DNA from 2 places in the Streptomyces chisholmiae genome. Region 1 is predicted to be linked to the other one. Evidence: riboswitches for the same ligand, from Rfam matches in the RefSeq annotation. Region 1 holds a riboswitch; the other holds the start of a gene.
The links. Region 1 has a riboswitch for cyclic di-AMP ahead of RM844_RS29695 (transglycosylase family protein). Riboswitches for the same ligand answer to the same signal wherever they lie in the genome.

Region 1 (15,195 bases):
CCCGGTGCTGACCTTCGTCGGCCCCTACGAGGAGCGGCAGATCGGCGCGGCCATCCGCCGGGAGCTGCTGCGCGAGGGGCAGGTCTTCTACATCCACAACCGGGTCGAGTCCATCGACCGGGTGGCGGCCCGGCTGCGGCAGATCGTGCCGGAGGCGCGGATCGCCACCGCGCACGGGCAGATGGGCGAGGCGGCGCTGGAGCGGGTGGTGGTCGACTTCTGGGAGAAGGAGTTCGACGTGCTGGTCTCCACCACGATCGTGGAGTCCGGCATCGACATCTCCAACGCCAACACCCTGATCGTGGAGCGCGGCGACACCTTCGGCCTGTCCCAGCTGCACCAGCTGCGCGGCCGGGTCGGCCGGGGCCGGGAGCGGGGCTACGCGTACTTCCTCTACCCGCCGGAGAAGCCGCTGACCGAGACGGCGCACGAGCGGCTGGCGACCATCGCGCAGCACACCGAGATGGGCGCCGGCATGTACGTGGCGATGAAGGACCTGGAGATCAGGGGCGCCGGCAACCTGCTCGGCGGCGAGCAGTCCGGACACATCGCCGGCGTCGGCTTCGACCTCTACGTGCGGATGGTGGGCGAGGCGGTCGCCGACTACCGGGCCGCGCTGGAGTCCGGCGGGGAGCCGGAGGAGACGCTGCTGGAGGTGAAGATCGAGCTGCCGGTGGACGCGCACGTGCCGCACGCGTACGCGCCGGGCGAGCGGCTGCGGCTCCAGGCGTACCGCGCCATCGCGGCGGCCAACACGGAGGAGGACATCCGGGCGGTCCGCGAGGAGCTGACCGACCGCTACGGCCCGCTGCCGGAGCCGGTGGAGAACCTGCTGCTGGTGGCCGGGCTGCGGATGCTGGCCAGGTCCTGCGGGGTCGGCGACATCACGCTTCAGGGCAGCAGGATCAGGTTCTCGCCGGTGGAGCTGCGGGAGTCGCAGGAGCTGCGGCTGAAGCGGGTCTACCCCGGGTCGGTGGTGAAGGCGGCGGCGCGGCAGGTGCTGGTGCCCAGGCCGACCACGGCGCGGGTGGGCGGCAAGCCGCTGACCGGGCGGGAACTGCTCGCCTGGACCGGGGAGTTCCTCAGTACGGTGCTGGGGAGCTAGCGCGCCGCGAGGGGGCGGGGCCCGGGCACCGCCTGGGCTCCCCCGCCAGGACTCGAACCTGGACACTACGAGTCAAAGTCGTATGTGCTGCCAATTACACCACGGGGGATGGTGGCCCACCGGGCGGCCGGCTGACTGGGCCGTCCGATCGACCCCCACACTATGCCAGCAGGACGGCCCCCGGCGCGACGTCCACCCCGTTACGCTGGGGGACGGGTGGCCGTTCGGACGGCGGCCCGGGGAGGTGGGGCCCTCCCGTTCCCAACCGCGGCACCGCCGCCAACGGTCCCTGCTCGTGTGCCAGGCGCCCGGTCCCGGGCGCCGGTCGACGTGTGGGGAGTTGGTGCCGTGATGACCGCCGAGCCAAGTGCCGGGTCCGAGCCGATCGACCCGGACCTGCCGGCGCCCAGCGCCCGCCCCCGGGAGCCGGCGGTGGTCGCGGCCGTCGCGCTCGGCGGCGCGCTGGGCGCGCTCGCCCGGTACGCGGCGGCGCTGCGCTGGCCCACCGAGCCCGGCGCCTTCCCGTGGACCACGCTGGGCGTCAACACCGTCGGCTGCGTGCTGATCGGCTGCTTCCTGGTCCTGGTCACCGAGGTGCCCAGGGCCCATCCGCTGCTGCGCCCGCTGGTCGCCACCGGGGTGCTGGGCGGCTTCACCACCCTCTCCACCTACGCGGTGGACGTCGAACTGCTGCTGCGGGACGGCCGGCTCGGGGCCGGCCTCGGGGTGCTGCTCGGCACCCTGGGCTGCGCCCTCCTGGCGGTGACCGGCGGCGCCTGGGGCGCGCGCCGGGCGCTGCGCCCGCTGCTCGCCCGCCGGGCGGCGCGCGCCCAGGGAGGTGCCGGATGACGGACTGGCCGCTGGTGGCGCTGGGCGGCGCGGTGGGCGCGCTGGCGCGCTACGGCGTGGACCGGGCGATCCGGGCGCGGCACGACGGGACCTTCCCGTGGGGCACCCTGCTGGTGAACCTGCTGGGTTCGCTGGTGCTCGGGGGGTTGACCGGCGCGCTGCTGGCCGGCGCCGCCGGCGAGTGGCTCGGACCGCTCCTCGGGGTCGGCTTCTGCGGGGCGCTGACCACCTACTCGACCTTCTCCTACGAGACCCTCCGGCTGGCCGAGACCGGTCGGCTGCCGGCGGCGGCCGGCGGGGTGCTGGCCACGGTCGGCGGCGGCCTGGGGGCGGCGTACGCCGGGCACGCGCTGGGCCTGTGGTGGTGGGGCTGACCGGGCGCCGCCCACCCGACCGGGGTGCGTTCCCGGTCAGCTTCGCGCCCGCCGGGAATCCACCGCCCGCCCGCCCGTAGTCTGGTCGTCATGGATGCGAAGGGGGCGCCCACGGAAGGACGGGAGTTCCGCCTGCTGTGGTGGACCCGGCGGCGCGGCGTGGCGCTGGACGTCGGGCTCGCCCTGCTCTCCGCCCTTGAGTGCGCGATGCAGGGGATCGGCTTCGCCCACCGCACCGGGCTGCCCACCTGGCTGGTCGTGGTGCCGGGCGCGCTGGCCGGCCTCGCGCTGGTGGTGCGGCGGCGCTGGCCGCTGGCCGTGATCCTGATCTCGATCGCCGTGCTGCCGGCCAACATGGGCGCCGCCCTCGCGTTGGTCGGGCTCTACACGCTGGCCACCACGGACGCCCCGCGCCGGGTGATCGCCGCGCTGGCCTGCATGGAGGGCGCGGGCACCGTCATCGTCACCTACCTGCTGCTGGACAGCGATCCGGCGGTCAGGGAGAACGTCGTCCCGATGTGGTTCCGGCCGCTGGTGGCGCTGCTCTTCGGGGTGGCCATGGTGCTGCCCCCGGTCCTGCTGGGCATGTACATCCGGGCCCGGCGGCGGCTGGTGGAGACGCTGCGGGACCGGGCGCTGGGCCTGGAGCGGGAGCTGGGGCTGCTGGCCGACCGGGCCGAGGAACGGGCCGAGTGGGCCAGGGGCGAGGAGCGGCGCCGGATCGCCCGGGAGATGCACGACGTGGTCGCGCACCGGGTGAGCCTGATGGTGGTGCACGCGGCGGCCGTCCAGGCGGTGGCCCCCAAGGACCCGGAGAAGGCCGCGAAGAACGCCGCGCTGATCGGCGACATGGGCCGCCAGGCGCTCACCGAGCTGCGGACCATGCTGGGGGTGCTGCGCGCCGACTCCGGCGGTGGCGAGCGGGACTCCGAGGCGGCCCTGGCGTCCTCCCGGCTGGCCGAGATCGCCGGCGGCCGCGGCCAGGACGGCGCCGACCGGGCCGCGGCCGAGGCCGCCTCGGCCAACGGCGACGGGCCGCGGCTCACCGGCCTCGGGGAGCTGGTCGCGGCGTCCCGGGCGGCCGGCATGCGGGTCGAGCTGGCCGTGGAGGGCGAGCGGCGGAGCTACCACGTGCTGGTGGAGACCACCGCCTACCGGGTGGTCCAGGAGGCGCTGACCAACGTGCACAAGCACGCCGCCGGCGCCGCCGCCTGGGTGCGGCTGGCGCACCGGGAAGGCGAGGTCGCGGTGCAGGTGCGGAACGAGGCGCCGGACGGCGCCGCCCCGGCCCCGGCCGGTGCCCGGCTGCCCAGCGGCGGCAACGGCCTGGTCGGGATGCGCGAGCGGGTGGCGGCGCTGGGCGGCGGCTTCGTCTCCGGGCCGACGTCCGAGGGCGGGTTCCGGGTCTCCGCGGTGATCCCGGACCGGGCCGAGGGGCGTTGACGGTGGCCGAACGAACGGCGGCGCCCGGCCTCTTCGAGCCGGGCTTCCTGGCCGACCCCTACCCGGCGTACGCCTGGCTGCGCGAGCACGCCCCGGTGCACCGGGCGACGCTGCCCAGCGGCGTGGAGGCCTGGCTGGTGACCCGCTACCGGGACGCCAGGGCGGCGCTGGCCGACCCCCGGCTGAGCAAGAACCCGGCCCGGCACGCCGCCGAGCGGCACGCCTCCGGCCGGGTGGGCATCCCGGGCGAGCGGGGCGCCAACCTCATGACGCACCTGCTCAACATCGACCCGCCGGACCACACCCGGCTGCGCCGGCTGGTCTCCCAGGCGTTCACCCCGCGCCGGGTGGCCGCCTTCGAGCCGCGGGTGCGGGAGTTGACCGAGCGGCTGGTGGACGGCTTCGCCGCCCGCGGCTCGGCGGACCTGATCGACGAGTTCGCCTTCCCGCTGCCCATCTACGCCATCTGCGACCTGCTGGGGGTGCCGGCCGAGGACCAGGAGGACTTCCGCGCCTGGGCCGGGATGATGCTGCACACCACAGGCAAGCGCGGCGGGGTGGGGCGCGCGGTGAAGCGGATGCGCGGCTATCTCGCGGAGTTGATCCACCGCAAGCGGCTGGCGCCGGGCGACGACCTGATCTCCGGTCTGATCCGCGCCTCCGACCACGGCGAGCAGCTCACCGAGGACGAGGCGGCGGCGATGGCGTTCATCCTGCTCTTCGCCGGCTTCGAGACCACCGTCAACCTGATCGGGAACGGCGTCCACGCGCTGCTCGGGCATCCCGAGCAACTGGCTCGGCTGCGCGCCGGGTTGGCGGCCGGTGACGAGCGGCTGCTGGCCACCGCGGTCGAGGAGCTGCTCCGCTACGACGGCCCGGTGGAGCTGGCCACCTGGCGGTTCGCCACCGAGCCGCTCACGCTGGGCGGCGCGGCGGTGGCGGCCGGCGACCCGGTGCTGGTGGTGCTGGCCGCCGCCGACCGGGACCCGGCCAGGTTCACCGAGCCGGACACCCTCGACCTGGGCCGTTCCGACAACCCCCATCTCGGTTATGGACATGGCATCCACTACTGTCTTGGCGCGCCCCTGGCCAGGGCGGAGGCCAGGACGGCGTTCGCGGTGCTGCTCCGTCGACTGCCCGACCTGCGGTGGGCGCGTGACGCTCCGGAGCCGCGCTGGCGGGGTGGGTTGATCATGCGTGGACTGCGTTCGCTGCCGGTCGAGTTCACTCCTGAGGCGATGACGGAACGTCAGTAGTGTGATCCGCGCGTGATCTGCGTGGGATCGGCTTGTGATCGTGTGGTGGGGACGGCTAGGTTCCCCATCAACCGCAACAGTGTTCGCTTGGGAGGGTCCGCAGATGCGCTCCGGGACAGGTCGTCATCGTCGCCCACGGCAGGCTCCTGCCTTCATCGTCGCCGCGGGCGTCACCGGCGCCGGCATAGCCATGCCGCTGCTGACCGCGGGCTCGGCATCGGCGGTCAGTGACGAGGCATGGGACCGGGCGGCGGAGTGCGAGTCCGGCGGCCGGTGGAGCGCCAACGACGGCAACGGGCAGTACGGGGGCTTCCAGTTGACGCTCGACCTCTGGACCAGCTACGGCGGGCTGGACTTCGCGATCCGGCCGGATCTGGCCAGCCGCGCCCAGCAGATATCCGTGGCCGAGCGGATCGTGGCCGACATGGGCCAGGGCGCGCTGCCCGGCTGCGGGGTCGCCAGCGGGCTGTGGCAGGAGTACCGGCAGGAGCAGCGCGAGGAGATCGACCGCGCCGAGGAGGCCGAGGAGGCCCAGGCGGAGGAGGAGATCGGCGCCTCGCCCGAGGAGTCGACGGGCGAGACCGGGGAGCTGCCCGGCGACGTCACGCCCGAGCCGGAGCCGGTGGACGAGACGCCCGAGGCCGGCGACCAGCCGGACGAGGAGCGGGCGGAAGCCACCGACCGGCCGGCCGAGCGCCCCGAGCCGGAGGCCGGCGGCGGCCGGCACCGGGGGGACCCAGACCCGGCGGAGACCGGCGCCGAGGCGGGGACCGAGCGCGACGGGGAGGCGGCCGAGGCGACCGACCCGACCGCCCCGACCGAGCGGGACGACGAGGCGGCGCGCGGCGACCGGGACGGCGCGCGCACCGGTGGTGAGCGCGCCGCGGACGAGCGCGTGGAGCAGCCGGGGGGCGCGCGGATGGGCGAGTACCGGGTGATCCCGGGGGACACCCTCTCTGAAATCGCCCTGCACTATGACATCTCGGGTGGCTGGCCGGCGCTCTACCGGGCGAACGAAACGGTCATTGGTGACGACCCAGACTTTATTCTCCCCGGCCAGCGGCTGGACTTGACCGCGAGCGGCCGCTAAGCGGGTGGCCGGCGACGGGTCTTGAGCGACTGACGTTCGGGGCTCTTCGGGTGTGACCATCCTCTCGATCCGGCTGCGAGTGTCCCGCTCCTCCGAACTGCCCCTTTTGGCCGCTGACCTGCATCGGGAGCGCGTTCCCCCGGTCAAAGTCGGTCAAGTTGGGTCGATGCGGTGATCTTGATCGTTCTTGAATCGTTAGTTCGGGTGTGTTTAGTGTCCCCTCGCCCGGTTTTCCACCGGGTGCCCGGGGCGTTCACGCCGAGTCCTGTCGCCGACCCGGGGACCACCATCGCGCACCACCGCAGACAGGAGCGGGGGACCCAGCACGGTCACGGCCGACCAGGCCGACCCGTCCGACCGTGTCCGCCGGACCGGCGCCCAGTGGGGCGCGGGTGCGGCTCGGGGTGAAGCCGGCGGCGGTCCAGCTGCCCAGCCGGCCGGGCAACTCACCTGTCCCGAACCCGACAGCTCACCTCGCAGGCGTCCGGTGAGAAGGAACGTCATGCTGTTCACCAGCAAGGGGCGGCACCGCCGGCCCGGCAAGTCCGCCCGGATAGCCACCGCCGCCGGCGTCACCGGCGCCGCCGTGGCCATCCCGCTGATCGGCGCCTCGGGCGCCTCCGCCGCCTCCGTCGACACCTGGGACGCCGTCGCCCAGTGCGAGTCCGGCGGCGACTGGTCCATCAACACCGGCAACGGCTACTACGGCGGCCTCCAGTTCTCCCAGTCCAGCTGGGAGGCGGCCGGCGGCACCCAGTACGCGGCCCGTGCCGACCAGGCCACCAAGGACCAGCAGATCGCCACCGCCGAGGAGCTGTTGGCGATCCAGGGTCCGGGCGCCTGGCCGGTCTGCGGCGCCCAGGCCGGGCTCACCGCCGGCGGTCCCGCCCCCGAGCTGGACGCCGGTGCCGGCGCCGCCGAGCAGCCGGAGCCGGAGCCGGAGGCGGCCCCGGAGCCCGAGCCGGAGCCGGCGCCCGAGCCGGTCGAGGCGCAGCCGCAGGCGGCCCCGGCCGCCGGCGGCGAGAGCTACACCGTCGTCAAGGGCGACACCCTCTCGACCATCGCCGAGCGGCACGACACCAGCTGGCGGCAGATCTGGGCCGACAACGTCGACGTGATCGGCGAGGACCCGGACCTGATACTCCCCGGCCAGGAGCTGTCGCTCTGAGCGTCGGTCGTGATCGCGTCCGCGCCGGGCTCGTCCCTCCTGGTGGCTGTTCGGTCGCCTTCGGTGTGATGCAGTCAGTTCTGTTCTGATGCGACCGTTTTGACCGCGACACCCCGGTAGCGACCGGGACGCGGCGCGTCGCCGTCCGGCCCCGCCCGGCTCCCCTCGGGGAGCGGGCGGGGCCGGCGGCGTCGCTCGTTCACCGCCCGGGCATCCGATTTTCTTCAGTGGTTAAACAAAAAGCTTTCCCCTTCGACTACCCCTGTTGACCAGGGGTTTCGTCGGTTCCTCCGGTGACCGCGAGGCGCGGGACGAGCGTGCTGGGCCGCGGGCCGGTTAGGCTCAGGGGGTCGCGGACACTCACGTCACGCCACTGTTGACCACACGCTTTGACCAAAGGAGAACCTCGTGCCGTCCATCGACGTCGTCGTAGCCCGCGAGATCCTGGACTCGCGAGGCAACCCCACGGTTGAGGTCGAGGTCGGCCTCGACGACGGCTCAACCGGCCGCGCCGCGGTGCCGTCCGGCGCCTCCACCGGCGCCTTCGAGGCCCTGGAGCTGCGCGACGGCGACACCAGCCGTTACCTCGGCAAGGGCGTGGAGAAGGCGGTGCTGGCCGTCATCGAGCAGATCGGTCCCGAGCTGGTCGGCTACGACGCCACCGAGCAGCGGCTGATCGACCAGGCGATGTTCGACCTGGACGCCACCCCGGACAAGTCCTCGCTCGGCGCCAACGCCATCCTGGGCGTCTCGCTGGCCGTGGCGCACGCCGCCTCCGAGTCCCGCGACCTGCTGCTCTTCCGCTACCTCGGCGGCCCGAACGCGCACCTGCTGCCGGTGCCGATGATGAACATCCTGAACGGCGGCGCGCACGCCGACTCCAACGTGGACATCCAGGAGTTCATGATCGCGCCGATCGGCGCCGAGTCCTTCTCCGAGGCGGTCCGCTGGGGCGCCGAGACCTACCACACGCTCAAGAAGGTCCTGAAGGAGCGCGGCCTGGGCACCGGCCTCGGCGACGAGGGCGGCTTCGCGCCGAACCTCTCCTCCAACCGCGAGGCGCTCGACCTGATCGTCGAGGCCATCCAGAAGGCCGGCTACACCCCCGGCCAGGACATCGCGCTGGCCCTGGACGTGGCCGCCACCGAGCTGTACTCGGACGGCGCCTACACGCTGGAGGGCAAGTCCCTCACCGCCGAGCAGCTCACCGACTACTACCAGGAGCTGGTCGAGGCCTACCCGCTGGTCTCCATCGAGGACCCGCTGGCCGAGGAGGACTGGGACGGCTGGCAGGCGCTGACCGCCCGGCTCGGCGAGAAGGTGCAGATCGTCGGCGACGACCTGTTCGTCACCAACCCCGAGCGGCTCCAGCGCGGCATCGACGACAAGTCGGCCAACGCGCTGCTGGTGAAGGTCAACCAGATCGGCTCGCTCACCGAGACCCTGGACGCCATGGAGCTGGCCCAGCGCAACGGCTTCAAGTGCATGATGTCGCACCGCTCCGGTGAGACCGAGGACGTCACCATCGCCGACCTGGCCGTCGCCACCAACTGCGGCCAGATCAAGACCGGCGCGCCGGCCCGCTCCGAGCGGGTCGCCAAGTACAACCAGCTGCTGCGCATCGAGGAGATCCTCGACGACGCCGCGGTGTACGCCGGCCGGAGCGCCTTCCCGCGCTTCAAGGGCTGACGGCCCGTCGGAGGTCCGCCCGGGCCCGTGCTCGGGTGGACTTCCCGGTGCCTTCGTCGGCCACCTGACCCGGTCCCCGCCATCCGTCCCGTACGGTGGCGGGGACGAGTCGTGGGGCAGCCCACCGGCCGGTGACAGGGAGGCGACGTGGCCGCGCAACGGGACCGGTTCTCCACCGCCACCCGACTGAGGGCGCTGGGCGAGCAGGCCGCCGCCCGGGTCTACCGGGCGCAGAGCCGCCGGCTGGCCGGGCCGCGCCGCCGGCCGGGACAGCAGCGGCGCAGCCGGCTGACCGGCCGGGCGGCGCTGCTGGCGCTGGTGGTCTGCTCGCTGGTGGTGGCGCTCGCCTACCCGCTGCGGCAGTACGTGCAGCAGCGCTCCGACATCGCCGACCAGCGGCGGCAGGCCAAGGAGGCCGCCGACCGCGTCGAGGAGCTGCGGGACGCCAAGGCCCGCTGGCAGGACGACGCCTACGTGGAGCGGCAGGCCAGGGAGCGGCTGCGCTACGTGCGGCCCGGCGAGATCGGCTACGTGCTGCCCCAGGACACCCCGGGCGGCGCCACCGGCGGTGACGAACGGCTGCACAACCGGGGGGCGTTGACTCCCCGTCCCTGGCACCAGAATCTCTGGGACGGCATCGACCGGGCCGACCGGCCCCAGTGAGCCGTCCCGTTTTCGTCGTCCCTCGAGAAGAGTTCATTCCGTGGAAACCCCGACCCCGACCGACGTCTCGGTGATCGAGGCGCAGCTCGGCCGGCCCCCGCGCGGGCTGCGCGCGATCGCGCACCGCTGCGCCTGTGGCAACCCCGACGTGGTGGAGACCGCGCCCCGGCTGCCCGACGGCACCCCGTTCCCCACCACGTACTACCTGACCTGCCCGCGCGCCGCGTCCGCCATCGGCACCCTGGAGGCCAACGGCGTGATGCGGGAGATGACCGAGCGGCTGGCCACCGACCCGGAGCTGGCCGCGGCCTACCGGGCGGCGCACGAGGACTACCTGGCCCGGCGGGACGCGATCGAGGTGCTGGTCGGCTTCCCCAGCGCCGGCGGGATGCCGGACCGGGTGAAGTGCCTGCACGTGCTGGTCGCGCACGCCCTGGTGGCCGGCCCCGGGGTGAACCCGCTGGGCGACGAGGCGCTCGCGATGCTGCCGCGCTGGTGGCGCTCGGGGCCCTGCGTCGGCGGGCCGGCGGCGGACGCCGGGCCGGACGCGCACGACGGGCGGGGAGCGAACGCGTGACCATGACGACCGCCGCGGCCATCGACTGCGGCACCAACTCGATCCGGCTGCTGGTCGCCGACGCCGACCCCGCCACCGGCCAACTGGTGGAGCGGGACCGGCGGATGGAGATCGTCCGGTTGGGCCAGGGGGTGGACCGCACCGGCCGGTTGGCGCCCGAGGCGCTGGACCGCACGCTGGCCGCCTGCCGGGAGTACGCGGCCGTGGTCGCCGCGCACGGCGTCACCCCCGACCGGCTGCGCTTCGCCGCCACCTCGGCGTCCAGGGACGCGGAGAACCGGGCCGACTTCGTGCGGGGCGTCCAGGAGATCCTGGGCGTCTCCCCCGAGGTGATCACCGGGGACGAGGAGGCGGCGCTCTCCTTCACCGGCGCCACCAGGGAGCTGGCCGGGCGGCCGGACATCGCGCGGCCGTTCCTGGTGCTGGACATCGGCGGTGGCTCCACCGAGTTCGTGCTGGGCGACGACCGGGTGACGGCGGCCCGCAGCGTGGACATCGGCTGTGTGCGGCTCACCGAGCGCCACCTGACCGGCGCGGACGGCGCCGTGGCCGACCCGCCGAGTCAGGCGGCCCGGGCCGCGCTGACCGCGGACATCGACGCCGCGCTGGAACTGGCCGCCGAGCGGGTCCCGTTGACCGAGGCCGGCACCCTGGTGGGGCTGGCCGGCTCGGTCACCACGGTCGCCGCCATGGCCCTGGAGCTGCCGGAGTACGACCCGTCCGCGATCCACCACGCGGTGCTGGAGCGGGAGCGGGTGCGGCGGATCACCGAGTGGCTGTGGTCCGCCGACCACGCGGCCCGGGCGGCGGTGCCGGCGATGCACCCGGGGCGGGTGGACGTGATCGGCGCCGGCGCCCTGGTGCTGCTGCGGGTCATGGAGCGGGCCGAGGTCTCCCGGGTCACGGTCTCCGAGCACGACATCCTCGACGGCCTGCTGTGGAGCGTGCTGGCCCGCTGAGCCGGCCCGGCCCAATGGCCGGTTTTCGCCGGCGGGACGGCGCACGGGAAAGTTCGTGAAGTTATTCACATGAGCGGTGCGCCATCAGCACCCGAAAGTGGTCCACAGAGCGGACAGCCGGGGCCGGGCGGGCCTCGGCCGGCCCGGTCGGCCGGTCGTCCCGCCGGCCCCGCCGGCCGCGTCGCGTCCCGCCTCGCGCCCGGGGTGACCCTCTCGACCTGGATCGTTCGCTTGTGCGGCGGCTGGTCCCGGGCCGCCGCACGCCGTTCTGGCCGCCCGGCGGGGCCGGGGCCGAAAAGTGGGGGCGCGAAGTGTAGCAGGATCTCCGGTGGTGCTTGTGAAGGGCCTCACGAGGTCCCCCCGGGGGGTGGGTGGATACTCGATGGCATGAGCACCACGGAGCGTCCGCGCATTCTCGTCGTAGGTGGGGGTTACGTCGGTCTGTACGCGGCCCGCCGCATCCTGAAGAAGATGCGGTATGGCGAGGCCACCGTCACCGTCGTTGACCCTCGCTCCTACATGACCTACCAGCCCTTCCTTCCCGAGGCCGCCGCCGGCAGCATCTCCCCGCGGCACGTCGTGGTGCCCCTGCGTCGCGTGCTGCCCAAGGCGGAGGTCCTCACCGGCCGCGTCACCTCCATCGACCAGGACCGGCGGGTCGCCACCGTGGCGCCACACGTCGGCTCGGCGTACGAGGTCCCCTTCGACTACCTGGTGGTGGCGCTCGGCGCCGTCTCCCGCACCTTCCCGATCCCCGGCCTGGCCGAGCAGGGCATCGGCATGAAGGGCGTCGAGGAGGCCATCGGCCTGCGCAACCACGTGCTGGAGCAGCTGGACAAGGCCGACTCCACCACCGACGAGGAGATCCGCCGCAAGGCGCTCAGCTTCGTCTTCGTGGGCGGCGGCTTCGCCGGGGCCGAGACCATCGGCGAGGTCGAGGACATGGCCCGCGACGCCACCAAGTACTACGCGAGCATCGAGCCGTCCGACCTGCGGTTCGTGCTGGTGGACGTGGCCGAGCGGATCCTGCCCGAGGTCGGGCCCAAGCTCGGTGAGTGGGGCCTGGAACACCTCAAGAAGCGGGGCATCGAGGTGCACCTCAAGACCTCGCTGAAGTCCTGCGTCGACGGCCACGTGGTGCTCAGCAACGACGTCGAGCTGGACTCCAACACCCTGGTCTGGACGGCCGGCGTCAAGCCCAACCCGGCGCTCGCCGAGTTCGGCCTGCCGCTCGGCCCCCGCGGCCACGTGGACACCGAGCCCACCCTCCAGGTCAAGGGCACCGGCCACATCTGGTCGGCCGGCGACAACGCCCAGGTCCCCGACCTGGCCGCGCGCGAGGCCGGGGTGGAGAACGCCTGGTGCCCGCCGAACGCCCAGCACGCGCTGCGGCAGGCCAAGGTGCTCGGCGACAACGTGATCTCCGGGATGCGCGGCTTCCCGCAGCAGGAGTACAAGCACGCCAGCATGGGCGCCGTCGCGGGGCTCGGCCTCCGCAAGGGCGTGGCCATGATCAAGCTGGGCAAGCTCTCCTTCCGCTTCCGCGGCCGGCTGGGCTGGTACCTGCACCGCGGCTACCACGGCATGGCGGTGCCGACCTGGAACCGCAAGATCCGGGTCTTCGCCGACTGGACGCTGGGGCTCTTCCTCAAGCGTGAGGTGGTCTCCCTCGGCGCGGTCGAGCACCCGCGGGACGAGTTCCACGAGGCGGCGGCGCCGCCCGCGGCCCGGCCCGCACCGGTCGCCGAGAGTGTGCCGAGCGAGCAGCGGCCCACCGTCAAGGCGGGCTGACCGCGACGACCGACCACACGGCGGGGCGGGTGACCTTTCGGGGGTCACCCGCCCCGCTCGTGTGTTTGGGGCCGGGCGCCGGCGCCCGGCGGTGGGCCGGGCGGCGCAAATCCGTGCGCGATGCGGGGGAATCCCCGGAATCGACGGCGGATCGGCGACGTTCACCGAGACCTGGACGCCAAGGTAGCCATGGGTGGTTTGCCCACATCTGCGGAGGTTTGTCACATGGGTGTCGCTCCCCGGCTCGTCGCTCTGACCGAACAACTGCTCGGCGCCCCGCTTCCGTTGCGCCTCCGGGCCTGGGACGGCAGCGAGGCCGGCCCCGCCGAGGGTCCGGTGCTCCTGGTGCGGCACCGCCGGGCGCTGCGCCGGGTGCTCTTCCGACCCGGCGAACTCGGCCTGGCCCGCGCCTGGGTGGCCGGCGACCTCGATGTGGAGGGTGACCTCTACCAGGCCCTGACCGCGCTCGCCGACCTCGTCTGGGACCGGCAGCGGGCGCCCGCCGCGCCCCGGATGCTGGCCGCCGTCCCCGAGCTGCTCGCCCTCGCCGGACCGCTGCCGCTCCCGGTCCGCCCGCCCCGGGAGGAACGCCGCCGCCGTCCGGGGCCGGCGCACACCCAGCGGCGGGACCGCCGGGCCATCAGTCACCACTACGACGTGGGCAACGACTTCTACGAGCTGGTGCTCGGCCCGTCCATGGTCTACTCGTGCGCCGTCTGGGGCCCGGAGACCGACGACCTCCAGGACGCGCAGGGCGCCAAGCTCGACCTGATCTGCCGCAAGCTCGGCCTGCGGCCGGGGCAGCGGCTGCTCGACGTGGGCTGTGGCTGGGGCTCGCTGGTGCTGCACGCGGCCCAGCGGTACGGGGTGCGCGCGGTGGGCGTCACGCTCTCCACCGAGCAGGCCGAGTACGCCAGGGAGCGGATCGCCAAGGAGGACCTCACCGACCGGGTCGAGATCCGGGTGCAGGACTACCGTCAGGTCACCGACGGCCCGTTCGACGCGGTGGCCTCGGTCGGCATGGCGGAACACGTGGGCGCCGCCCGCTACCAGGAGTACGCGGAGCGGCTGCACCGCCTGCTCCGGCCCGGCGGCCGGCTGCTCAACCACCAGATCGCCCGCCGCCCGCTGCCGGACGAGAGCGACTACCGGATCGACCCGTTCATCGACGCCTACGTCTTCCCCGACGGCGAGCTGGCGCCCGTCGGGCGGACCGTCGGCCTGCTGGAGCGGGCCGGCCTTGAGGTGCGGGACCTGGAGGCGCTCCGCGAGCACTACGCCAGGACGCTGCGTTGCTGGGTGCGGAACCTGGAACAGGGCTGGGACCGGGCGGTGCGGCTGGTCGGGCCGGCCAGGGCCCGGGTGTGGCGCCTCTACATGGCGGCCTCCGCGCTCCAGTTCGAGCGCGGCCGGATCGGCGTCAACCAGGTCCTGGCCGTCCGCCCGCCGGACAACGGGGAGTCGCGGCTGCCCCTGCGGCCGCGCGCCTGGGTGGAACTGACCAGCTGACCGAGCCGACCGAGCCGACCAAGCCGATCAAGCGGACCGGCTGGGAGCCGGCCGCCGGGCGTTCCGGCCGGTCGGCCTGCCGGCCGTGGCCGCCCGGTGCCGCTGGCCCGTTGACGTCCGCGCTGGTCGGTCGGCCGACCGCCGGCATCCCCGACCCGCCCGGGTCCGCCGCCCCGCGGGGTGGCCGGCCTGTTGACCCGCTGGGGTTGCTGACCCGCGGGCCGCCGGTCTGCGGACCTGCCGGCCGCGGGCCTGAGGTACCGCTGGCCCGTTGACGTCCCGGCTGGTCGGCCGCCGACCGGCGACGTCGCGACCCGCTGGACCGCCGTGGCTCCGGCCCGCCGGTTTCGTGGTGGCCCGGGCGACCTGGACGTTGCCTGAGCGGCGCGCCGGCCGGCTGGGTCCGCTGACCCGCGGCCGCTGGTCTGTCGCGGCTCCGGCCCGCCTGCGTTCTGACCTCCCGGGTGCCGCGGGGGTCGGCTCGCCGACGTCCCGGCCTCCCGGTCCGACGACGTGCCGGCCCGCCGCCCCCGCTGACCTTCGGTCAGCTGGTGCGGCCGCGGGCGTCGTAGCGTTTCATGTGCTCCAGCACGCGCTCGGCGGTCGGGGACGTCATCTCGTCCACCAGTCGGCCGTCGGCCAGGAAGACCACGCGGTCCGCGTAGCCGGCGGCCACCGGGTCGTGGGTCACCATCACCACGGTCTGGCCCAGTTCCCGGACC
Region 2 (15,195 bases), on a different contig from region 1:
GGCTCTGGGCAGTTGGGCGGACAGCGTGATCGCCTGCGGGTAACCGGACCCGACGGCGGCCGGTCGACCCACCACGCCCGCGGGCGTGGTGAACGGCCGGTCAGGGGGTGACGCCGCTGGTGACCGCGCGCGGGTCGTGGTGGCCCTCCGCGGTCCAGCACGAGCCGCGGCGCAGCAGCAGGCGGCGCAGCCACAGCTCGACGGAGACCAACTCGGCCAGCCCGTCCAGGGGGACCCGCTCGCCCTGGGCGGCGGCGCGCAGCGCCTTGCGGACCACCCGGGCCTCGACCAGGCCGGCGTCGGCGAGCAGCGGCGCGTCGAAGAGGTCGACCAGCGGGCCGATGTGGGTGCGCAGCCCGGTGCGCAGCGACTCGGCGTGCGCGGTGGCGCTGGTGGCGCCCCAGCCCGGGGGCAGGTCGCGGACGCCCGCGCCGGTCAACACGGCGCGCAACACCTCGGCGCGCGCTCCTGGTTGCACCCGGACGCTCTCCGGCAGCGCCTGGCAGGCGCGGACCACCTGGTTATCGTAGAAGGGCGCGTGCAGCCGCTGGTGGCGCAGCTCGGCGACCTGTTCCAGGACCCGGTGGTCGGCCGCGTGCCGGGCCAGCACGGCGCGGGCCCGGCGGGCGCCGGGGCGGCCGGCCAGGGTGTAGCTGCGGGGGCTGGCGGCGACCGCGTCCAGCCGCATCGACACCTCAGCGAGCGCCTCCCCGGTGAGCCAGCGAGCGGCCGGCCCCGGGCGACACCAGGCGAGCGCGGCCAGCGAGGCGCCGAGCGCCCCCTCGGCGGCGCCGGTGTCGTCGATCGGCTGGCGGAGCAACCAGGCGGCGTTGTTGAGCCCCTCGTGGTACGGGGTGCGGGCCAGCCGGCGGGCGGCCCGGTAGACGGTGAAGGGGACGAGCACGGAGCGGCCGCCGCCACCGTTGGCCTTGGCCAACGCGGTGGCCGGCCGCAGCAGATGACGGCGCCGGCGGTCCAGCACCAGGTCAGCCAGCCGGGCCGGGTGGGCGTCGAGCACCTCGCGGGCGCCGTCGCCGATCAGGTGGTCGGCGCTGCCGGCGGCGAGCCGGTGCCGGTGCCGGGTGGCGAGGGCGAGGCCGGGGCCCGGCTCGTCGGTGAGCGGGCCGGACTCCAGGTCGCCGAAGGGGAGGGTGTCCAGGCCGCCGGCGACCACCACGTGGTGCAGCCGCGGGTTCTCCCCGATGGCGCGGGCCCGGCCCAGCTCGGCGGCGCGGTCGACGGCGGCCTGGCCGTCGAGCGCCGGCAGGTCGTTGAAGGTGACGGCGAGCAGTCGTTCGCCGGCCAGGGTGGCGCCGGTGCCGTAGACCGTGCCGGGCGCGCCGGGCAGGCCGGCGGCGAGCAGCGCCAGGGTGCCGGAGGCGCTGCCGCCGGAGAGGTCGGCGCCGACGCCGGGCGCCGGGTCGGGGCCGGAGCGGGCCGCCCGGCGGTCGGCCGGGCCCATCCCGGGCACCGGCCCGGCGTCCCTGGCCGGGGCGTGCCGGGGGGCGGCCAGCCGGGTGCGGACGGCCTCGACCAGGGCCTCCCGGACGCCGGCGACGGCGGCCTCGCGCTCCAGCGGGGGCGCGGCGACGACCAGGGAGGGGCCGGGCTCGTAGTCGGAGACGGCGCGGGCGCCGCCCTCCCGCAGCAGCAGCGCGTGGCCGGGCGGCACCCGGCTGACGCCGTCGTAGGGGGTGCCGTCGCCGAGGGCCTCGGGCGACTCGGGGCAGGCCAGCAGGGCGCCGAGGTGGCCCACGTCCAGCTGGGCCTCGGTGAGGTCGGCCAGCGGCAGGGCGGCGGTGGCGTAGGCGGTGCCGCCGGCCCAGTCGGTGTGGAAGACGGGGCGGGTCCCGGCCAGGTCGGCGGGGATCACGGTGCGCCGGCCGAAGCGCGCGACCGCCGTGTAGCTCCCGGGCCAGGTGGTGAGTTGGCGCAGGGCGCCGGCGCGGGCGGCGACCAGGGCACGGCGGAGCGTGGCGTCGTCGGCGCCGCAGTAGCCGAAGACCGCGAGATGGGTGTCGCCGTCGCCGTAGACCAGCCGGATCTCGTCGGGCCGCCAGTCCCCGACCGCCCAGAGCGGGTCGGGGCCGTCCCAGAGCAGTTGCGCTCCCAACGGCTGGATGTCTCTGGCCGCGCTGGCGGATGCCCCGCTCCACCCGACCAACCACCGCATCGGCGCCTCCCCCACTGAAGTTTCGGGCCTGTGGTCCCGCGCGGACCAGGGCCGTCACGTAGGTGTTGGGCCAATGCTGCCATGGGCGGGGCGCGAACGGGGCATACCAGGGAGGTAGTTCGCGGGCGTGGCGAACCACCTCGGTGGGCGGCGGGCCCGCTCAGGCCCACCGAACGCTTCTGTCCACCCGCACGGGCGGGCGGTTGTTTTCGGCCAAACTCTCTCTGCGGAAAGCTACTTGATGGGGCATCACCCGACCGGGGGGATCTTGTGATCCGGGAGACGCTGGCTGTCTCCCGGATCACACCGTCGCCCGCGGGGAATGAGACGACGGCTTCCCCCGACCCGCCGACCTTCACGGCAGCGGATCGACCCACGCGGATTCATGGAAGCGCTCCCCCCGGGGACTGCCCAGAGCGCACACCCGGGCGCACGGCCACATGCCCGGAGCACATCCCGCCGGCCGGCCGGCGCTCGCACACGGGTACGGACATAATCCCGCCATCCGGCATTCACCCCCTTAACGGTAAGCAGGCGGCGAACTACGCTGGGTTCGCGGAGGCACGGGAATGCCCCGCGCCGGTCGCGGGGCTGCCGTTGGTGTGTCAGGGGTGCGCGCATGTCCAGGGAGCAACGCGGGCCGAACGAGAAGCTGGGTGCGGTTCTCGCCCTCGCGGGGATCAGCAACGCCGGGCTCGCCCGGCGGGTCAACGATCTAGGCGCTCAACGGGGGTTGACGCTGCGCTACGACAAGACGTCGGTGGCGCGCTGGGTGACCAAGGGGATGATCCCCCAGGGCGCCGCCCCCCACCTGATCGCCGCGGCCATCAGCAGCAAGCTCGGCCGGAGGGTGCCACTACACGAGATCGGCCTGGCCGACACCGACCCGGCGCCGGAGGTCGGGTTGGCCTTCCCGCGCGACGTGCGGGGAGCGGTTGACTCGGCAACGGAGCTTTATCGCCTCGATGTTGCCCCTGGCAAGGGCATCTGGCAGTCGCTGGCGGGCTCGTTCACCGTCACCGCGTACGCCACGCCGGTGTCCCGGTGGCTGATCACCCCGGCCGACGCCTATGTGGGGCGGGCGGCCCAGGGGCCGGGGCCGGCCGGGGCCGGCCGGGTGGGGCACTCGGACGTCTCCAAGCTGCGCGAGGCCGCCGAGGAGGCGCGCCGCTGGGACTCCAAGTACGGCGGTGGCGACTGGCGTTCGTCGATGGTGCCGGAGTGCCTGCGGACCGACGCGGCGCCGCTGCTGCTCGGCTCCTACGCGGACGACGTGGGGCGTTCGCTGTTCCGCGCCACGGCGGAGCTGACCAGGCTGGCCGGCTGGATGGCCTTCGACACCGGCCAGCAGGAGGCTGCCCAGCGGTACTACATCCAGGCGTTGCGGCTGGCCAGGGCGGCGGCCGACGTGCCGCTCGGCGGCTATGTGCTGGCCTCGATGTCGCTCCAGGCGACCTACCGGGGCTTCGCCGACGAGGGCGTCGACCTGGCCCAGGCCGCGCTGGAGCGGAACCGCTCGCTGGCCACGGCGCGCACCATGAGCTTCTTCCACCTGGTGGAGGCCAGGGCGTTGGCCAAGGCGCACGACGCGGCCGGCTGCGGCGCGGCGCTGTCCGCGGCGGAGAGCTGGCTGGAGCGGTCCAGGGCGGGCGACGGGGACCCGGGCTGGCTCGACTTCTACGCCTACGACCGGCTGGCCGCGGACGCCGCCGAGTGCTACATCGACCTCAAGGTGCCTGGTCAGGTGCGGCGGTTCACCGAGCAGGCGCTCTCCGAGCCGACCGAGGAGTTCGTCCGCTCGCACGGGCTGCGGCTGGTGGTGGCCGCGGTCGCCGAGCTGGAGTCGGGGAACCTGGACGCGGCCTGCGCGGCCGGCGCCAGGGCGTTGCAGGTGGCCGGGCGGATATCGTCGGCGCGGACCACGGACTACGTCCGCAACCTGCTGCACCGGCTGGCGCCCTACGGCGACGAGCCGCTGGTCAAAGAGCTCCAGGAGCGGGCCCGCCCACTCCTGGCCACTCCGGCATGACCGGGCACATGACACGGGCACGGGCAGTTGGCCTGCCGCCCCGGGTTGGCCGCCCGGGCGCGGTCAGCGCTCGTAGGCGGCCAGCCGCAGGCGCGGCGTGCCGCCCTCGAAGGCGGTGAGCAGATAGAGCTGGTGCTCGTCGAACGCGGTGAACTGGTGGTCGTAGGCCCGGTCCGGGTGGAGCGGCACGGTGCCGAGCCGGGTCGTCCCGCCGGTGCCCGGGTCCAGCGTGAGGATGCGCAGCCGGTCGTCGGCCGTCGGCTCGGCGAGCAGCGGGACACCCAGCTCGGCCACGCCCAACAGCTGTGTCCCGGGGGCGAGTTCGGTGGTCCAGCGAGGTTGGCCGCCGGCCAGTTCGTAGCCGGCCAGCGCCCAGCTGGCCGCTGGTTCGGCGGCCGGCCCGTCCCGCACGTCCGCCGGCGCCTGGTAGCGGGTGATCAACACCTCGCCGGCGACCACCGCGTGCTCCCCCGGCAGCGGGCCCGGGCGCGGCCCGGCCGCCGCTTCGGTGGCGCCCAGCGGGCGGTGCCACAGCTCCTCGCCGCTCTCCCCGTAGGCGACCAGCTCCGCCTCCGTGTCCCGGCCGCGCACCAGCACCACCGGGTCGCCGGCCAGCAGCGCGCCGGCCGTCAGCTCGGTCTCCTGGTCCGCCGCGTGGCTCCAGTGCCACTCCCCGGTGTCCGCGCCGTAGGCGCTCAGCTCCCGCCGCGCGCCCGGGCAGTCGCTGAGCACCAGCAGCCGGCTGCCGCGCTGCCGCACGGTCCGCGGCTGCCGGCGGTCGTCCGGGCAGCCGGCCGCCGCCCCGTCGGGTGGCGCGGGCAGCGGCAGCGGGGTCGCGTCGGCGACGGCGAACCGGTGGAACGCGGCGGGCGTGCCGGCCGCGTCCAGGCCGACCGCGACCGTGCCCTCGCCCAGCTCGACGGCCACCCCGGCCGGGTCGGCCGGGGTGGCGTCGGGCCCGGTCAGCTGGCGCCACCAGCGGAGGTCGCCGTCGGTCACGTCCAGCACGCCGAGCACCGAGCAGCCGCCGTCGGCCGCGGTGAAGACCACGGCGCCGAGGCCGGCCGCGTTGGTCGCGCCGGCCGCCGCGCAGGGCGGCCCGGCGCCCGGCGGCGGGTCGGCGGCCCACGCCTCCCGGCCGTCCACCGCCAGCCGGCCGCGCACCCCGGCGGCGGTGACCACGGTCACCGTCCCGTCGTGCGCCCAGACCCGGATCGTGCGCCCGCCCTGGCCGCGGACCGGGGCCGCCCCGGCGGGCGCCGTCCACAGCTCGGCCAGCTCCAGCGTCGCGGGCGGCCCGGGCGTGGTGGTCTCGCCGGCCGGCTCGGCGTCGGGCCCGACGCCGTCCTCCCGGCTGAAGACCACCACCCAGACGGTGAGCAGCGCCAGCAGGACCACGCCCACCGTCGCCGCCAGCCCTATCCGTCCCTCGCTCTCGGCCACCACGACTCCCCCCGCCGCGTCCACTCCGCCGCCGCCCGCCCGGGGTGCCGGGTCGGGCCGTCTCCCCGTCCGACGTTCCCCCGGCACCGGGCGGTTCCTGCCGGCCGTACCATCGAAGGCACTGTGTCCGAGTCATCCACCGCCCCGCCCGTCGGCCGCCCGGCCGCCGACGCCGCGCCCGAACCGCCCGCGCCCCGGCCGGCCCAGCCGCCGGCGCCCCCCGCCGGGCAGCCCGAACCGGCCGAGCGGCCCCGCATGTTCCCGCCGGGCGTCGGCCCGGCCGCCGACCCGACCGAGGGCACCGCGCCGGACCGCGCCATCCGCAGCTTCCAGCCGCGCCGCAGCCGGGTCACCGACAGCCAGCGGCAGGCGCTGCTGCGGCTGTGGTCCCGCTGGGGCCTGGAGATCGACGGCCGGACCCGGCTCGACCTGACCGCGCTGTTCGACGGCCGGCCGGTGGTGTTGGAGATCGGCTTCGGGATGGGCGAGGCCAGCGCCGAGATGGCGGCGGCCGACCCGGACACCGGGCTGCTCGCCGCCGACGTGCACACCCCCGGCCAGGGCAACCTGCTGCGGCTGGCCGAGCGCGCCGGCCTGACGAACGTCCGGGTGGCCAACGGGGACGCGATCCTGCTGCTCCGCGAGATGCTGCCGGAGCGCTCGCTGGCCGGCCTGCGGATCTTCTTCCCCGACCCGTGGCCCAAGAAGCGGCACCACAAGCGGCGGCTGATCCAGCCGGCGTTCGTGGCGCTGGCCGCCTCCCGGCTGGCGCCGGGCGCGACGCTGCACTGCGCCACCGACTGGGTGCCCTACGCCGACTGGATGCTCGAAGTCCTCAGCGGCAGTGAGCTGTTGGCCAACACGGCGGCGGACGGCGGCTTCGTGCCGCGGCCCGCGGGCCGGCCACTGACCCGCTTCGAGCGGCAGGGCCTGGCGAAGGGCCACGAGGTGCGCGACCTGGTCTTCCGCCGGCTTCCCTGACCGGCGGCGGGGGCCGGCGTGCCGGCCGGTTCGGTCCAGCGCCGGTCCCCGCCCCGCTGTCATCGGCCGGACGCAGGCCGTAGGGTCGTGGGGTGCGCCTCTCGCTTCCCCCACGCCTCGGCGCAAGCCGGCCGCGAACCCTGTTGATCGGCGCCCTGTTGGCGCTGTGCGGGCTGGTGGTCGGGGCGGTGATCCACGGCGAGACGGGCACCGGCGGGTTCTGGGTCGGGGTCGGCCTGGCGGCGCTGCCGCTGCCGGTCGTGGCGCTGGCGGTGCGGTGGCTCGGCCCGGTGGCGCCGGCCGCCTGGCGGGCCGCGCTGTTCGCGTTCGGCTGGGGCGCCTGTGTGGCGACGCTGGTCGCGTTGACGGTGAACGGGCTGCTGGTCCGCTGGCTGACGGCGGAGCCGGCGCGGCTCGCGCCGTCCCAGCCGGACACCCTCGAACTCACCGTGATCGCCCCGATGGTGGAGGAGACGGCGAAGGCGGGCGCGCTACTGGTGGTCTGGCTGGGCGGCGCGGCACGCGGCCACCGGGTGCTGGTCGCACTGGCCGTGGCCGGCTGCGCGGCGGCCGGCTTCGCCTTCACGGAGAACGTGCTCTACCTGGGCAGCGCCTTCGAGCAGGACCAACGCCTGGGCTCCTGGAGCCTGTCGCAGTCGGCGACCGCGGTCACCTTCGTGGTGCGGATGGTGGTGGCGCCGTTCGCGCACCCGCTGTTCAGCGCGCTCACCGGGCTGGGCTTCGGGCTGGCCATGGCGCTCGGCCCGGCCCGCGAGCGGGCCCGCCGCAACGGGCACCGCTGGCGGGTGGCGCTGCCGCTGGCCGGGCTCGCCCTGGCGATGGTGCTGCACTCGGTGTGGAACGCGGCCACCTCGCTCAGCTTCTTCCGGTTCGCCGCGGTCTACCTGCTGACGCTGCCGCTGCTCGGCGTCGTCTGCTGGCTGGCGGTCAGCCTGCGGCGGCGCGAACTGCGGATGATCCGGCGGACGTTGACGCACTACGTGGCGGCCGGCTGGCTGGCGCCCGGTGAGCCCGCGGCGCTCGGCTCGCCGGGCGACCGGGCCCGGGCGCGCCGGGCCGCCCGCCACGCCCGGGGCGCGGCGGGGGCGCGGGCGTTGGCGGACTACCAGCGCACGGCCACCGAGTTGGCCCGGCTGCGGAACGAGGCCACGCTCGGCCGGGACACCGGCGACTTCCCGGGCCGGGAGCACCGGCTGCTGGAACGCCTCTGGCAGGACCGCGAGTTCGCGTCCGCCACCACCCTGGCCACGGCGGAGCCGCCTCCGACCGGCACCGTGGCCCGGCCCGACTAGCCGTCACCGGCGGCTCGTCCCGATCGGACTCGCTGTTCACCGGGGGGCGGTTCGTCCCCACCCGACCCGCCGCGACCAGCCGGCGGCTCGTCCCCACCCGACCCGCCATCGCCGGCCGGCGGCTCGCGCCGGTCGGCCGCTACCAGGCGGCGGCCCGCAGCACGTCGGCGGCGATCGCCCCGACCGGGCGGCCGTCCGTCGGGACCCGGACGGTCCCCTCGGGGGCCGAGGCGGCCAACTCGCGGGCCATCGTCAGGGACCGGTCGAGGTGCGCGTCGAAGCCGGAGCCGATCTCCCGCCCGGCGAGCCGCTCCCGCACGGTCGCCTCGGTGGCGGTGAGCAGCACCCGGGTGACGCTGATCTCGCCGCCCCCCATGGCGCGTCGGAGCATCGGCTCCTCCAGGACGCTCACCGTGTTCGTGTAGACGAGGCGACGCTGGCCGAGGGCGGCGTAGTTCGCCCAGATCGCGGCGGCGTTGCGCTCGGTGATCGCCGAGCGGTGCGGGTCGTCGGCGGGGGCGGGGTGTATCTGGTCCAGGTAGTCCCCCTCGACCAGGCAGTGCGCGGTCCCCGCCGCCCGCAGCAGGGCCGACACCTCCCACCCGACGGTCGTCTTGCCGACGCCGGCGCCACCGCCGATGAGGAGCAGTTCGTATCCGGTCATGGTCAGCCAGCCTGGCAGCCAAACCCGCGCTGCGGCAGTGGGTTTCGGCCGCCGCCGGGGACTCGGGGCTCAGCGCAGCGCGCTGACCAGTCCGTGGTGACGGCGGGTGTGGGCGCGCAGCCAGTGGTGTTCCTCGGGCCGGAGCTGCCCCGGCACGGCCAGGCCGACGACGTCGATGGTGGGGTTGACGTCGAGGTGGTCGAGGAGCCTGACCAGCGAGAAGCCGGTGCTGGGGTCGGTGGCCCAGCGCGGCTCGCCGAGCAGCGCCGGGTCGCTGACCGGGTGGCTGAGGGACCGGTCCCCGAGGTGGGTCTGCGCGCCGGGCACCAGCCGCAGGCTGACCGCCTCGGCCCACGCCTCGGCGCGGGCGCCGAAGACCAGCCGCACCTCGGCGGGTCGGCGCCAGCCGGGGCCGCCGCTGGTGTGCGCGACGGCGTGCAGGTCGGTGCGCTCCCCGGTGCCCGGCGCGTGGGGCTGGTACGAGTCGAGCCGCATCACCAGGTCGTAGCCGTCGATCCGGGGGCCGAGGCCGCTGGCGGCCACCGCCTCGCCGCCGCCGACCACGCAGACGGTGCGGCCGGCGAGCCACTCCCGCAGACCGTCAACCGTCAGCGGCTCGGGCGCCAGCGCCAGCGGCGTCCGCTCCGGCGTGCCCGGCTCGGCCAGCGCGCGGTGCCGGCGGTAGGCGTCGCTCGCCTCCAGCGCGCGCCCGTCGGCGGCCAGCGCACGCCCGCGCAGCAGCCAGGCGTGCGACGAACGGCTGCCGAGCGCGACCGCCGCGTCCGCCAGCCGGCGGGCCAGGCGCACCTGGCCGGCGGCTATCGCCGCGTCGCCGGCCCGCAGCAGGGCGGTGAAGGAACGGTCCCGGCACGGTTCGACGGCGGCCCGCTCCCGGACCAACTCGCCGGCCGCGACGATCAGTCGGTGCTCGCCCGGGGCGGTCGCCGGCCCGGTCAGGCGGCTGAGGAATCCGGCGCACTCCCGGACACAGCCCGCGAAGAGATCCTCGGCGCGGGCGACGCTGCCGGGCCAGGGGCCGGTCCGGTGGGTGGCCCTGGGCCTTCTGATGGCCTTCATGGTCGCGACCTTCCCGGTCGATCCCCCCGGCCGCGTTGCCCCCGGGCACCGGGCAGGTGAACTTTGGCGAACGCCCCGGAGCGGGCGCCTGGCCGGCGAGGCGGAACGGACCGGCCCGCGCCGGGCCGGCGGGACCGGAAGGGCGGCGGGCCGCCGGGCGGCGGCGGGCGGCCGAAGCCGGCGGGTGCCACCCCGCGATGCGGGGGGCGGGGCCGCCGGCCGGCGGGTGCCGGCGCTGGCCACCCGCCGGACCCGCGCGGGTCCCGACACGAGAGCGGCGGTCCGGCGCGGGGACCGGCCAGGCCCGGAAAGCGGCGTGCGGCCGGCGCGGCTTCGTCGAAGCGGCTGGCACGGTCCCCTGCCGGGGCGGCACGCTTCGCCGCCGGCGGCGGCGCGGCCCGGCGGGCAGTCAGGGGTGCCGGCGCTGGCCACCCGCCGGACCCCGCGCGGGTCCCAGCACAAGGGTGGCGGCCCGGACCGGGGGCGGCGCGTGTCCAGGTGGGACGGGGCCCCGGGCCGCCAACCGGCGGAACCCGGCATGCTCAGGCCCGAGGCGGCCGGCCGGGCGCGGGCAGAGGACCGTGTGCCCAGCCGGCGGCCGGCGGGGGTCAGCTGACGTTGGAGGCTTCGGTGAGGCGGGTCAGTTCGGCCTGGGTGAGGGTCAGTTCGGCCATCGCCAGCAGCGGGGGCAGCTGGTCCACCGTGCGGGCGCTGGCGATGGGCGCCACCACGGTGGGCTGGGCGAGCAGCCAGGCGAGGGCGATGGTGGCCGGGACGACGCCCCGGGCGGCGGCGGTCTCGTCGAGCGCGGCCAGCACCGCGCGGCCCCGCGCGGTCTCCAGGTGGCCGGCGGCGCCGCTCGACCTGGGGCTGTCGATCTGGGCGCCGGGCCGGTACTTGCCGGTGAGGAAGCCGGCGGCGAGCGCGTAGTAGGGGACGGCGGCCAGGCCCCACTCGGCGGCCAGCGCGGCGCGTTCGCCCTCGTAGGTGTCCCGGGAGACCAGGTTGTAGTGCGGCTGGATGGCGACGTAGCGGGCCCGGCCCTCGCGGTGGGAGAACTCCAGGGAGGCGGCGAGGCGCTCCGGGCTGATGTTGGAGACGGCGATCTCCCGCACCTTGCCGGCGGTGACCAACTCGTCGAGGGCGGTGATGATCTCGCCGACGGGCACCGACTCGTCGTCGAAGTGGGTGTAGTAGAGGTCGATGTGGTCCACCCCGAGGCGGCCGAGCGAGGCGTCCGCGGCGCGCCTGATGTTCGTCGCGGACAGGCCGGGAAAGTCGGGGTGTTGGCCGACCTTGGTGGCCAGCACGATGTCGTCCCGGCGGCCCCGGCGGGCCAGCCAGCGGCCGATGACGGTCTCGGACTCGCCGCCCGCGTTGCCCGGCACCCAGGAGCTGTAGGTGTCGGCGGTGTCGAGGAAGTTCCCCCCGCCGGCGGTGTAGGCGTCCAGCACCGCGAACGACGCCGCCTCGTCGGCGGTCCAGCCGAACACGTTGCCGCCCAGGCAGAGCGGCGAGACCTGAAGGGCGCCCACGGCGCGGGTCGTTGCTGTCATGTGGGCCAGCCTAGGCGGACCGCTGCCCGGAGGGTGGAAAGGGGGGACCGACGGCCCTGGCGTCGGGGGGCGCCGCCAGAGCCGCCGGCGTTTGGTGGGGGCCGTCTCAGATGGACTGGCCCTTGTCCCGCAGCCAGGCGAGCGGGTCGATGGCGTCGCCGCCGCCGGGCCTGACCTCCAGGTGGAGGTGCGGGCCCGAGGAGTTGCCGGTCGAGCCGACCTGGCCGATCACGTCGCCGGTGGTGACCTCGGTGCCGGTGGAGACGTTCATCGAGGAGAGGTGGCAGTACCAGAGCTCGGTGCCGTCCTCCTGCTCGACGATGATCCGGTAGCCGTAGGAGCCGGCCCAGGCGGCCTCCTTGACGACGCCGGTGTGCACGTTCTTCACCGGGGTGCCGGTGGCGGCGGCGAAGTCGGTGCCGGTGTGGTTGGACTGCCACATCGAACCGCTGTCGCCGAAGCTGGAGGTGAGGCGGTAGGTGCTCAGCGGGAGGGTGTAGCTGGCGCGGAGCTCGGCGAGCCGGCGCTCCTCCTCCGCGCGCTGCCGCTCCTCCTCCTCGGCGCGCTGCCGCTCCTCCTCGGCGACCCGCTCGGCCTCGGCCAGGATGGCGGCCTCCTCGACGGCGGCGGACCGCGCGTCCTCGACGGCCGTGGTCCTGGCGTCGGTCTCGGCGCTGGTCTCCTGCTGGTCGGCCTGCTGGAGGATGCGGGCACGCAGCGCCTCGCCGGCGTCCGTGCCCGCCTCGACCTCGGTGTCGGTGAGGCCGGCGGTGGTGAACACGGCGGTGGTGGCGGCGGCTTCGGAATCGCTGGAGCCGACCAGCGCGCTCAGCACGGGGATGTTGGCGACCGTGTTGGCGGCGCCGCTCATCCCGGGGACGGAGCCGGCGCCCTCGTCGTTGGCGGTGGCCATGCCACCGGCGCCGACGGCGGCGATCACGCCGACGCCGAGCACGGCGCGGCTACGGGCGATGGTGCCGCCGCGCTGGCGGCTTACCCGGTGCCGGCCGCGGACCGGGCGCAGCGAATCCTCGCTGGGGTTCCACTCCGTGACGGGCTCGTCCTCCACGGCCTTGGGGCCGTAGTAGGTGGGGTGGCTGCCGTAGGAGGAGGCGTAGGCGCCGTATCCGTCCTGCGGGGTGCGCTCCAGCGGGTGGACGTCCAGGGAGTCCACGGGGGCGTGCCGGTTCGACGCCACAGGGGCGTTCTCCTTTCCTTCCTTCTCACCTACCGGGTTAGCTGACGGGTTCGGAGCAGGAAGGTCTCCTACGGGCGGCTGGGGGGCCGTCCGATTCACCCCAAGTGGTGGTTCCCCGGTTCCTGATGTGCGTTGGTGGCGCACACGCCGGATTCGGCGATGCGACGCGGCCCCGTCCTCTGCGACGGCGGCGACTACCGCGCTGCGTTATCGAACGTTAATAGACGGGCCCGCCGGATTCCAAGTGTTCCCAGGAAAAACCCTTAGGGGTTGCGGGGACCTTCACTGATCAACTCCCGCAAAACGGTCATAATTTCAAACCGGTGTGGCCTGTGTCGCATTCTGATAGTGCGTCAATCGTTATGCGGAGCGGGGCTTCCCTCTCACCCTCCGTGATCTTGTGGCCCGGTCGGGGGCGGCAGCCGGCCCTGGAGCGCCAACGGCAGCCGGGCGTGCAGCCGCTCGGCGGTCTCCTCGACGCTCTGCCCACGGGCCGGGTCCTCGGTCAGCAGCCGGCCGACCTCCTCCTGGATCACCTGGGAGAACTGCCGGTAGTAGGGCGTCGCCGGGCGGCTCCTGGCGTCCTGGAGGGCGCACCACAGCAGCGCGGCGTGGGCCCGCCGGTCCGGCCGCCAACGGGCCTCCTCCCCGCTCCCCGACGTGCCGGCCCAGCCGGAGCCGTCGTCGGTGGTCGGGGTGGCCACCCGCAGGGTCGGCTCGCAGTCCGCCCGGCCGAAGTCGGCCGGGAGCCGGTAGGCGGCGCTCAACGCGGGCGCGAAGCCGGCGTCCAGCAGCCTGGCCTGGTTGGCCGGGTCGCCGGTCAGGAAGCGGATCAGCTCCTCGGCCGCCGCGGCCCGCGGGCTGCTGGCCGCGACGGCCAGGCTCTGCCCGCCGAGCGCGGCGACGCCGGGCAGCCTGGTCACCCCGAACGGCACCCGGTCGGCGGCCAGCCGGTCGGCGACCCGGTTGAGCGCGAAGGGCCAGTTGCGCATCAGCGCGGTGCCCCCGTCCAGCCGGGCGAACTCCTCCAGGGCGCCGGTCTCGTCGGCGTCGAGCGCGGCGGTGCTCAGGTGCGCCCGGTCCGCGATGTCCCGCAACAGGCCCAGACCCGCCTCCAGTTGGGGCAGGGTGCCGACGTAGTCGCCGTCCGCGTCGACCAGGGCGCGGTCCGGGACGGCGGTCCACAGCGCCTCCAGCACGTTGACCACCAGCCCCTCGTAGGGCCGCAGTTGGGTGACGTAGGTGGCGGTCCGCTGGCCGCCGGCCCGGCCGGCGTAGAGCGCGGGCAGCGAGTCGCCCCACAGGTCGACCGACTCCAGCAGGTCCCGCCGGTAGTAGAGCAGCCCGACGTCGGTGTTGAACGGAACCGCGTAGAGGCGGTCCCGCCACCAGCCGGTGCGTGCCACGTCGGCCACGAACTCCGGCTCGACCAGGCGCTCGTCCAGCTCGGTGACCAGCCCGGCGGCGGCGAACTCGGGTATCCAGCTGACGTCCAGGTTGAGCACGTCGTACTCGGCCGCGCCGGACTGGAGGCCGGCCAGCACCTCGGCCCTGGCGTCCCCGTCCGTGCTGGACAGCTCCACCAGGCGGGCCTTGATGGGGCTGCGCTCGTTCCACGCGTCGATCAACGACTGCCGCACCCCGCTCTCGTCGGGGCTGGTCAGGTCGGCGGCGCTGACCACCACCAGGGGGACGTCGTCCGGCGGGGCCGGTCCCGGGGTGATCGCGGCCGGCGCCGGCCCACCGGTGCAGGCGGTGGCCAGCGCCAGCAGCGCCGCGCCGACCAGGGCCGCTTCGCGCATCAGCGGCTCACCCCTCGCCCAGGCCGCGGAGCCAGGTCGCCAGGGCGACCGGCTGTCCGCCCGGCTCGTCCAGGCAGCTGTCCGCCCGGGTCAGCTCGTCGACCGGGGAGCGGTCGCAGCCGCCGTCCAGCACCGAGACCACCAGCGTGCTGTCGACGTCCGCGGCGGCCAGCGCGGCCGACGCGTCGGTGCGGTGCCCGTCGTCGGTGATCAGCACCAGCACCTCGGTGGCCGCGCCGCGGCCCCGCCCGGCCAGCAGCCGGTCGGCCTCGGCGATCGGCACCTCCAGCGCCACCTCGCCCCGCACCGGGGCGAGTTCGGCCAGCAGTCCGTCGATCCCCGACGCGTCCGGCGGGCCGAGGTCGCGCGGCACGCCGACCGCGGCGCCGCCCGGGCCCGGCATGCTGACCACGGCGAACTCGTCCTCGGCGGTGAGCGCGCCGACCGCCTGCCGGAGCGTGTCCCGCACCACCGCCAGCCGGCCATCGGCGCCCAGCACCGAGGCGGAGACGTCCAGCACGAAGACCACCCGCCGGGGTGCCCGGTCCGCCGCCCCGGCGGCCAGGTACTCGGCCACCGCGGCCGCGTCGGCCGGCTCCGCCGGGGCGGGCAGGCCGTGCACGAAGGGGCGCCGGTTGAGCAGCTCCGGGTCGCCGACGAAGCCGTCGGCCCACGGCTCCCGCTGGCGGAAGCCCTCCGCGGTGAGCGCCGCCCGGCCGGCGTCCGAGGTCAGCCACGTCCGCAACAGCTCGACGGCGGCCCGCCGTTGGGTGACGTCCCGGTCCGCGTCCCGCCAGCTGACCGGCACGAAGGTCAGGTCGAGCGGCGGCACGTCCACCGGGTAGTAGGCGGTGTAACGCTCGCCGAGGCCGACCCGCCAGCCGCCCTCCGGGAGGCAGGGCGCCGGCGACTCGCCGACCAGCGGCAGCATCGACCGTTCGGCGAGCAGCAGGTGGGGG

Region 2: it holds a riboswitch for cyclic di-AMP, as region 1 does, so the genes downstream of both, RM844_RS29045 (M23 family metallopeptidase) here and RM844_RS29695 (transglycosylase family protein) in region 1, are expected to answer to the same signal.

Annotation. Positions count from the first base shown of each region.
Region 1 is NZ_JAVREO010000027.1:38,635-53,829, reverse strand. Features, by position in the region: gene mfd (transcription-repair coupling factor) at 1-1,105, shown strand, start outside; tRNA gene RM844_RS29725 (tRNA-Gln) at 1,143-1,214, opposite strand; gene RM844_RS29720 (fluoride efflux transporter FluC) at 1,457-1,954, shown strand; gene crcB (fluoride efflux transporter CrcB) at 1,951-2,328, shown strand; gene RM844_RS29710 (sensor histidine kinase) at 2,419-3,771, shown strand; gene RM844_RS29705 (cytochrome P450 family protein) at 3,768-5,027, shown strand; gene RM844_RS29700 (transglycosylase family protein) at 5,131-6,117, shown strand; cyclic di-AMP (ydaO/yuaA leader) riboswitch at 6,472-6,616, shown strand; gene RM844_RS29695 (transglycosylase family protein) at 6,620-7,285, shown strand; gene eno (phosphopyruvate hydratase) at 7,694-8,974, shown strand; gene RM844_RS29685 (FtsB family cell division protein) at 9,122-9,637, shown strand; gene RM844_RS29680 (DUF501 domain-containing protein) at 9,678-10,214, shown strand; gene RM844_RS29675 (Ppx/GppA phosphatase family protein) at 10,217-11,173, shown strand; gene RM844_RS29670 (NAD(P)/FAD-dependent oxidoreductase) at 11,561-12,964, shown strand; gene RM844_RS29665 (cyclopropane-fatty-acyl-phospholipid synthase family protein) at 13,190-14,473, shown strand; gene RM844_RS29660 (ABC transporter ATP-binding protein) at 15,018-15,195, opposite strand, start outside.
Region 2 is NZ_JAVREO010000025.1:77,070-92,264, reverse strand. Features, by position in the region: gene RM844_RS29090 (sigma-70 family RNA polymerase sigma factor) at 1-43, shown strand, start outside; gene RM844_RS29085 (asparagine synthase-related protein) at 101-2,173, opposite strand; gene RM844_RS29080 (MFS transporter) at 2,793-4,202, shown strand; gene RM844_RS29075 (PQQ-binding-like beta-propeller repeat protein) at 4,266-5,645, opposite strand; gene trmB (tRNA (guanosine(46)-N7)-methyltransferase TrmB) at 5,769-6,626, shown strand; gene RM844_RS29065 (PrsW family intramembrane metalloprotease) at 6,719-7,939, shown strand; gene RM844_RS29060 (nucleoside/nucleotide kinase family protein) at 8,079-8,603, opposite strand; gene RM844_RS29055 (hypothetical protein) at 8,673-9,680, opposite strand; gene RM844_RS29050 (aldo/keto reductase) at 10,289-11,236, opposite strand; gene RM844_RS29045 (M23 family metallopeptidase) at 11,343-12,434, opposite strand; cyclic di-AMP (ydaO/yuaA leader) riboswitch at 12,446-12,603, opposite strand; gene RM844_RS29040 (extracellular solute-binding protein) at 12,818-14,236, opposite strand; gene RM844_RS29035 (caspase, EACC1-associated type) at 14,244-15,195, opposite strand, start outside.